Regions from separate parts of the Chryseobacterium sp. CBTAP 102 genome, predicted to be linked through region 2. Evidence: riboswitches for the same ligand, from Rfam matches in the RefSeq annotation. Region 2 holds a riboswitch; the other holds the start of a gene.
The links. Region 2 has a riboswitch for cobalamin ahead of C8D70_RS03995 (TonB-dependent receptor plug domain-containing protein). Riboswitches for the same ligand answer to the same signal wherever they lie in the genome.
Positions count from the first base shown of each region.

Region 1: another riboswitch for cobalamin. It lies ahead of metE (5-methyltetrahydropteroyltriglutamate--homocysteine S-methyltransferase); the one in region 2 lies ahead of C8D70_RS03995 (TonB-dependent receptor plug domain-containing protein).

Region 1 covers NZ_QICX01000015.1:22,113-26,334, forward strand. The annotation lists gene C8D70_RS17625 (hypothetical protein) at 1-150, shown strand, start outside; gene metE (5-methyltetrahydropteroyltriglutamate--homocysteine S-methyltransferase) at 327-2,630, opposite strand; cobalamin riboswitch at 2,804-2,990, opposite strand; gene C8D70_RS17635 (Lrp/AsnC family transcriptional regulator) at 3,186-3,647, shown strand; gene C8D70_RS17640 (hypothetical protein) at 3,733-4,222, opposite strand, start outside.
Region 2 covers NZ_QICX01000002.1:137,728-141,949, forward strand. The annotation lists gene C8D70_RS03990 (YncE family protein) at 1-142, opposite strand, end outside; gene C8D70_RS03995 (TonB-dependent receptor plug domain-containing protein) at 139-2,172, opposite strand; cobalamin riboswitch at 2,281-2,467, opposite strand; gene C8D70_RS04000 (transporter) at 2,561-3,508, opposite strand; gene C8D70_RS04005 (cytochrome c peroxidase) at 3,520-4,222, opposite strand, start outside.

The DNA.
Region 1 (4,222 bases), on a different contig from region 2:
AACAGCGGATATCCCAGAGGCCTTCAGTTTATAAGACTGGGAGTAAAACAGGATAAAATGATGTACGGACTTGCTTCCAATTTTGATCAGTTTAATAACGGAAAAAAGACCCTGGAAAATATCGGGGCATTTGTAAAATATAACTTTTAAAAATGAAGACGTTCCAACTTTTTTTTAACTATTAAGATGTTAAGATTATGAAGACAGTTTGCTTAAATTTTAAGTCAGAATGGTTCTTAACTATACTTTAATTATTAAAATAACAGATCGTGCTATGAAAATCATAACACGATCTGAATTATTGAATCTAATTATTTTAAATTTTTCTAGACCGCATATTCTACTGAGGCTTCTTTAGCGGCGGCAACCATTGCTATTAAAGCTTTTTCAGTTTCGTCCCAGTGTCTGGTCTTCAGTCCGCAGTCCGGATTTACCCAAAGCTGATTGGCAGGAATTACATTCTGAGCTTTTCTCAGCAGTTCAATCATTTCTTCTTTCGATGGTACTCTTGGTGAATGGATGTCATATACTCCCGGACCAATTTCATTCGGATATTTAAAGTCTGCAAAAGCGTTCAGCAGTTCCATCTGAGAGCGGGAACACTCTATCGTAATCACGTCGGCATCCATATCGGCAATATTTTCAATAATATCATTGAATTCTGAATAGCACATATGCGTATGGATCTGGGTAGCATCTTCCACTCCGCTTGCTGAAATTCTGAAAGCTTCTACAGCCCATTTCAGATAGTCCTGCCAGTCGGTTTTTCTTAATGGAAGACCTTCTCTTATGGCAGGCTCATCAATCTGAATAATTCTGATTCCTGCTTTTTCCAGATCTACCACCTCGTCACGAATAGCCAAAGCAATCTGCTTACACGTTTCTGAACGGGGCTGGTCATCACGGACAAAAGACCACTGCAAAATGGTAACCGGGCCTGTCAACATTCCTTTTACCCATTTTTCAGTCCGGGATTGGGCATATTGGGACCAATAAACCGTCATCGGAGCCGGGCGGGAAACGTCGCCGAAGATCACCGGAGGTTTTACACAGCGGCTTCCGTAGCTTTGTACCCATCCGTTTTTAGTGAATACAAATCCTTCCAACTGTTCTCCGAAGTATTCTACCATGTCGTTACGCTCAAATTCTCCGTGAACCAGTACATCGATACCAATTTCTTCCTGCCAGCCGATTGTTCTATGAGTTTCTTCTTTCAGTAAAGTATCATACTGTTCTGCGGTCAGTTCCCCTTTTTTGAATTTCGCTCTCCAGCTTCTTACCTCTGTGGTTTGCGGGAATGACCCTATTGTAGTGGTTGGGAATAAAGGAAGCTGCAATACTTCCTGCTGTTCTTTTTTACGGATTTTGAAAGGGTTTATTCTCTGAGCATCTTTTTCAGAAACAGCATTTGCTCTTTGCTTTACCTGGTGATTATGAATAAGAGAAGAAGTTCTTCTGCTTTCAATTGCTTTTTTATTTTCTGCGAATGCTTCAAGAATCTGTTCATTTTCTTTTCTGGAAACAAGTTCTTTAAGTGTTACTACTTCTTTTACTTTTTGTTTAGCAAAAGCCAGCCAGCTTTTAATTTCCGGGTTAAGATGGGTTTCAAAATCCAGATCACAAGGTGAATGAAGCAATGAACATGATGGAGCGATCAAAATCCTTTCAGATCCTAATTTTTCAACAGCTTTTGTAATGAAAGACAGCGAATTTTCATAATCATTTTTCCATATATTCCGACCATCAATTACCCCTAATGAAAGGCTTAAATTTTCCGGAATATTATTCAGAATATCATCCAGCTGTTCAGGATTTCTCACCAGATCAACATGCAATATATTCACAGGAAGTGAAACGGCAAGTGATGCATTATCTTTTAATCCGTCGAAATAAGTGGCTACAATAAATTTCAGTTTTGGAAATCGTTTTCTGATTTCGGCATACACAGAATGATAGGTCTCTTTGGCTTTTTCAGTTAAATCTAATGCCAGAAAAGGTTCATCAAACTGAATCCATTCTGCACCCTGCTCCTGAAGCTTGGTTAAAATCTCTATATAGACTGGAAGAATATTTGCGGCCAGATCCAGCTTATCAAATCCTTCTTCTTTTTCTTTTCCTAATAGCAGATAAGAAACCAGCCCGATAATAACCGGTTTCGCATTGATTCCAGCTTGTTTTGCTCCTGCAAATTCATTGAAAATTTTATCTGAACTCAGCTTAAACTGTTGGTTTTTATAAAATTCCGGAACGATGTAATGATAGTTGGTATCGAACCATTTGGTCATTTCCATGGCAGTAATATCCAATCCGTCTTTCTGATAGCCTCTTGCCATGGCAAAATAAAGATCAAGCTCAGTATTGTTTTTTTTAAGCACTACTTCATGATACCGTGCAGGAATTGCTCCTACCACAAGGCTCATATCCAATACCTGATCATAGTATGAAAAATCATTGCATGGGATAAGATCTATCCCTGCTTCTTTCTGGATATTCCAGTTTTGGGTACAGATAGTTCTTCCGGTGTTCAAAAGTTCTTCCAGAAGGATTTTACCTGACCAATACTGCTCGCAGGCTTTTTTGAGTTCTCTTTTGCTACCAATACGCGGATAGCCAAGGATGTGAGTTTGCATTTTTTTAAACTTTTTAATTAAACTTATTGTGAAAGTCCTTTAAAATGCTTCGTTATGTTTTTGCGGAGGAAATTTCAGGAAATAATGATATAGCAGGCAATGCATTTCCAATTGAGAGAAAATACATATCTGATATATCATCTGTATGACCCAAAAGCTTCAGCCCGCGAAAGCATTGTCAATTCAGTAAAGGCAGGTCTCCTGACTTGTAACAGTTTCCGTCATCCTTCCCGTTTTTGGCAGTGGATATGCAAGGACAGAAACTTTTGGCATGTTACTTACAGTTGCGCGACAGCTCGTGATTTGCACACGATTCCCTATTAATCTACCTTAAGTAAAACCTTTCCTGTTTGATGAAGTATCTGCAAAGAACTGTACTTTTACCTCTAACAAAGATTATCAGTAAAAGTTTTTAATTTTGTGTAAAATTAGGAATACCGAATAAAAATACAATTCACAATAAATAATTAAGCAAATTAAACTTTTAAAAATAAAATTAAGAGCATATAATTCTGTAGATTTGACTGTTTTAATCATTTAAAAGAATAATATTCTGTGGAACAACTCGATAATAAGGATTTACAGCTGCTCAGGCTGCTCCAGAAAAATGCAAAATTGACCGTTAAGGAACTTGCAAAAGAAGTGAACCTTTCTACCTCTCCGGTTTTTGAAAGGGTAAAAAGGCTTGAACAGGAAGGTTTTGTCAAAAGGTATGCAGCCATTCTCGATGCTGAAAAACTGAACCGCGGATTTACGGTTTTCTGCCAGATCAAGCTCAAAATTCACGACCGGTCTGTAGGCTATGATTTTGTAAAAGAAATTTTAGAAATTGAAGAAGTTGCCGAATGTTACAATATTTCCGGAGATTTTGATTTCCTTCTGAAAGTTCAGGTAAGAGATATGAAACATTATCAGGATTTTGTATTTAACAAGCTGGGATCTGTAGATTCTATAGGCAGCACTCACAGTACTTTTGTGATGGCTGAGGTAAAAAACAACTATGGATTAACAATATAATTAAATTTATATTAGGGCTTCATTATAAGAATAAAACACCGCCAGATAATGACAGGTCTTATATTGTTTTGAAGCCTCCCTTAGGTTAATTAGCTGCCGGATCAATCATTTCTTCTGTAAGTCCTAATGATTTTAAAAGGTTTTTGCTGTCGAAAAATAATGTTGCATAATGTTTTCCTTTTTTAAAAACCAGTTTTGATCCATCTGGAAATTCACTGTCTGCTGCTAATTTCTGTGTTTTGGCATTGTACTTCCTGAACTTCGTTTTACTGTCCTGTAATGTACTTTTATTCAGAACAAGACCAAAAGGAAGTCCCTCAACAATTACAGGTTTATTATCTGAAGCAACAAAAAACATCTCATTCACAGTATTATCTTTTCCCAAGCTGCAATAAAGTTCCAGCCCTGTTTTAATGGGCCATTTGGCATATTTTTCTTCATTGGCATCTTCATAAAAGATGGCTTTTACGTTCAACGCTTTTGAGATTTTATCAGGAGCTTGCGGGAATATAAATTCTGAATTTCTATCCAATAAAGAACCCAAAGCGGCTGTTTTTTGTGAAAATACAGTCACA
Region 2 (4,222 bases):
TCAGCATATAGAAGCCCTTTATGGATGTATTTTCTGAGGGAAGTCCTTCTACCACTTCCTGACGGACAATAATATCATCTGTACGACATGAGGTAAGAAAAGCTAATACCAGAAATAAAAAATAAAAGTTTAGTTTTCTCATAAGGTGAAGTTTAGAATAAGTTTAAAGTTTCTTCCGGGCATCGGATAATTGATGACCACATCATAGTATTGATTGAAAATATTATTCGCCTCAAGGCTTACTTTGAATTGATGATTGGCCCAGTTGAATTTTTTCTGAACAGACAGATCGTGAGTATACCAGGGCTGCACATAATTGTATTGAATATTATCCTGATTCACATCATATCTTTCTCCCACATACATTGTACTGTAATTGAAACTCCAGTCTTTATAATCTGCCATCAGACTGAAAGACCCACTGTGCCATGGCGTGTAAGGTATCTGATTACGGTAAAAGGTATCTTCCGGATCGCTGATATCTCTTGCACTTTGGTACGTATAAGAAAGCAAAGGTCGAAGGGTTACTTTTCCCAGCTGAAGTTCAGTATGTACATTTACATCGGCTCCAATTATTTCAACCAATCCAAGGTTCATCATCAGCCAGCGGAACATACTTCCGTTTGGAGCGGCTACAATTTTATCCTGTACTTTATTGTAGTAACCGTCTACTTTAGCATAAAAAGTTTTAAAGAAACGGTTGTTATAATTCTTCTGATAAGTAAATCCTACGTCATACTGATTGGTAAATTCCGGTTTCAGGTAAGTATTTCCGATATTGGTATAATACAGATCATTGAAGGTTGGAAGCCGGAAAATCCTTTTATAGAATGCTCTGAGGGTAAGCTCCGGAATGATCTCCGGCTGATAGCTCATAAATACGGCAGGTGTCCACTCTCTGGCATCTCCCGGTCTTTTGTTTTTTCTTACTTCCTCAAATGTAAAGGTTCCTAAAAGGCTTCCCAGAATTTTAAACCTGTTCCACTGATAGGTTGTTGCCAATGCTACCAATGTTGTGTAACGCGTAGGATAAGAAAAGTTATCCAGATTGGCATCCAGATTATTGTACTGAAAATCTCCACTCAGGCTGATATCCCAATTGGGCGTAATAGAATAGATATTGGATGAGGAAAGGTAGAGTTCCCGCTGGATATAGGTATTATCGGTATGAATAATAGACTGCGAACGAACCGTATCCATAAAATGGGTATAATCATAAGCAAATTTTGCTTTCAGCTGGGTTTCAAATTTCGGGAACAGTTTTTTTCTCAGATTGGCCTGTACGAAATAATTTTCATCAGATAGTCTCGCTCCCCTTCCTCCAAAACGGCCATTCACAATAGGTGCCGGCATTCCACGGTCTGAAATATAACCGTAACCACGGATATTCCAGCTTCCGTTATTCAAAGTTCCGTTGAGAGAGGTTTCAAAACGTTTTGCTTTGATGTCTGAATCCTGTCTTTTCGCAATGGTATCATAGGCCTGCTGTCCATCAGGATATTTCTTGGCATATCGAAATCTATAAATTCCGTCACTCTGCATAAATTCTCCACTGAAGCTGGCAGAAACCCTGTCTGAAATCTTCTGTTCCAATCGGAATGAAGGGTTGAAAAGATCAATAGACGCACTTTTAGCTCTTATAACGAGATTGGTTTTCCTATTTCCTTTAAATACAGGTGTTTTAGGCTGTAAATAAATAGAACCCGAAGATCCGAAGTCTTTTGCCGGTTGGAAAATCTCACTTTTCTGTCCGTTATACAATGATATTTCTTCCAGATCATCCAAGGAATATCTTCCCAAATCCACCAGTCCGTTTTGGGCATTACCCAGTTGAATTCCATCATAGAAAACCCCTACATGCTGACTTCCCATACTTCGGATATTAATGGTTTTCAAACCACCTAATCCTCCATAATCTTTGATCTGAACTCCTGAAAAGTACCGCAGTGCATCTGCAACAGAATGACTGTTCAATCTTTCCAGCTGCTCGCCCTGTAAGGTTTGTGCCGGAAGGATTTCTTTAAAATTCTTTTTGTATAGATTGATTCCTTTAATGGTCTCTTCCTGAAGACTGTCTTTTTTCCTGGTTTGAGAAGACAAAAATTGAGATGTGATCACAAGTATGGTGAAAACAGCTTTATAAATTGCAGAAGTAGTTAGTTTTGCCGCCATTAGCTCATTTAGGGTAATGAAGACGCTAATGGGTATAAGAATACAACGACAAAGCACAGCGGTCACTGCACAGAATCATTGATGTCCTAAGCTTTATTCCACGAAAGCGTCAAACGATTATTTTCTGGCAGGTCTTCTGACTTACTCCATTTTTGAAATCCTTCCCATTAAAAAAACAGTGGATATATTCTTCAAAAACTTTGGTGCGGAGCTTACAGCAGCGGGTCTGTTCCGGATTCTCACCGGATTCCCTTTTAAGAGCTTTTTACGGCTCACCAAATCCCGGCAAAGATAAATAATTATTCCTAATCCCCAATTAAAATCATGATTGATAAACAATTAAAGCTCCCGAAGGAGCTTTAACATGGTTTTATGGAGGGTGTTTGCCCTAAATTCCAATATTCAGGAAAATACTGAATCTTGATTTGGCTTCAATATCTCCTCCTGCCAGATGAGTATACATGGGAAGCATAATTTCACTTCCCAGGCTCAGCTTTTTATAAGAAGCTTCAAATCCCAGTTTTCCGTACAAAGCGCTCCCGGCAGTGTTAGGCAATGCTTCATCAAATTGCTTATTCTGGGCATATACTTCTCCCTGAACTCCCGTTTTTACAGAAAAAACAGACTTTTCATTTCCTGCAACCTGATAAAAACCTGTTGCAGCATAATTCCACTGGTTTCCAAAACGGTAATTTTTCTTATTCTCTGTTTTGATTGTATAATCTGTGTTAACCAATACGGCAACTTTATTTTTCTGAAATTTATAATTCAAAGCCGCCTGATAATCCCAGCTTCCGGTTCCCAGCTGAAAACTTGGATTGACACCGGATGTTCCTTTTTCATCAAATTTCCCTAAAGGAATTTTCAAGCCCAAACCTCCGCTCAGATGATGGAAATTATCTTTGGAACTCATCAGCTGGTAAATTCCCATCAGATTAAGATCCCCTATTCCATTGATTTTAATATCTCCCTGCATGGTTTTCTTTTCATGGAAATGGAATGGCAGACTTGCGTAAACACTCAGTTTCTTAGTCAGTGGAATTTTTCCCCAAAGCTGCAGGGTATTAAAATACTGATCCTGCGTAAGATCTTTTACAAATAAGTTTTCTTTGGCTTTGTAATGCTGGGCAAAGTATTTGATTCCGACAAACTGTGGATTCAGCAAAGATTCAAAGCCGGAAGAGCCGTTTCCTGCCGCACAGCCACAGGCATCACAATCATCATCAAAATTGAATCTGCTAAAGGTTTCCGGGGCAATATATGCACTGTCTATAATGGTCTTCGCCTGATACTGACTCAACAGGATCAAACTTATGATTACTATAATCTTCTTCATGTTTCTATAAATTATTCTGCAAATTTTGGATTGGATATAAAACTCTTATCTGATAGTGTTTTCAGAAAAGCTATAATATACTGTTTATCCTGACCCGTCATGGGAATACCAGTATGCCCATTCTGTTTTAAAAGAGGATCAAGATTTGGATGATTTTCAACATTGTCTGAATAGAAATTAAGTACCGCCTCTAAGCTGTAAAATCTTCCGTCATGCATATAAGGTGCGGTATATTCTACATTTCTTAAGCTGGGAACTCTGAATTTCATGTTGTCATTCCAATCTAAAGTAACCCTGTATCTTCCTCTGTCATCGAACTGGGCGTTATAATACATTCCTGTATTTCGGTAGCTCTCATCGGTAAATAATTCTCCTGAATGACATGATGCACATTTATTCTGGAAAAGGGACATTCCCTGTGTTTCTTCAGCGGTAAAAGATACTTTTCCTTTCATCATCTGATCATATTTGGAATCTGCCGATATCATTGTTGCCATAAACTGAGAAATAGCCTTAAGAATACGGTCTCCAGTGATCTTTTCATCACCAAATGCTGCTTTAAACATTTTTTTGTAATTCGCATCACTATTCAGTTTTCCTACTGCTTCAGGAAGAGAGCTGTCCATTTCAAAATCTGTAGTAATAGGAACCAGAGATCTTTCATCCAGATTATGACTTACCCCGTCCCATGTATAATTTTTGAGAAAAGCCATA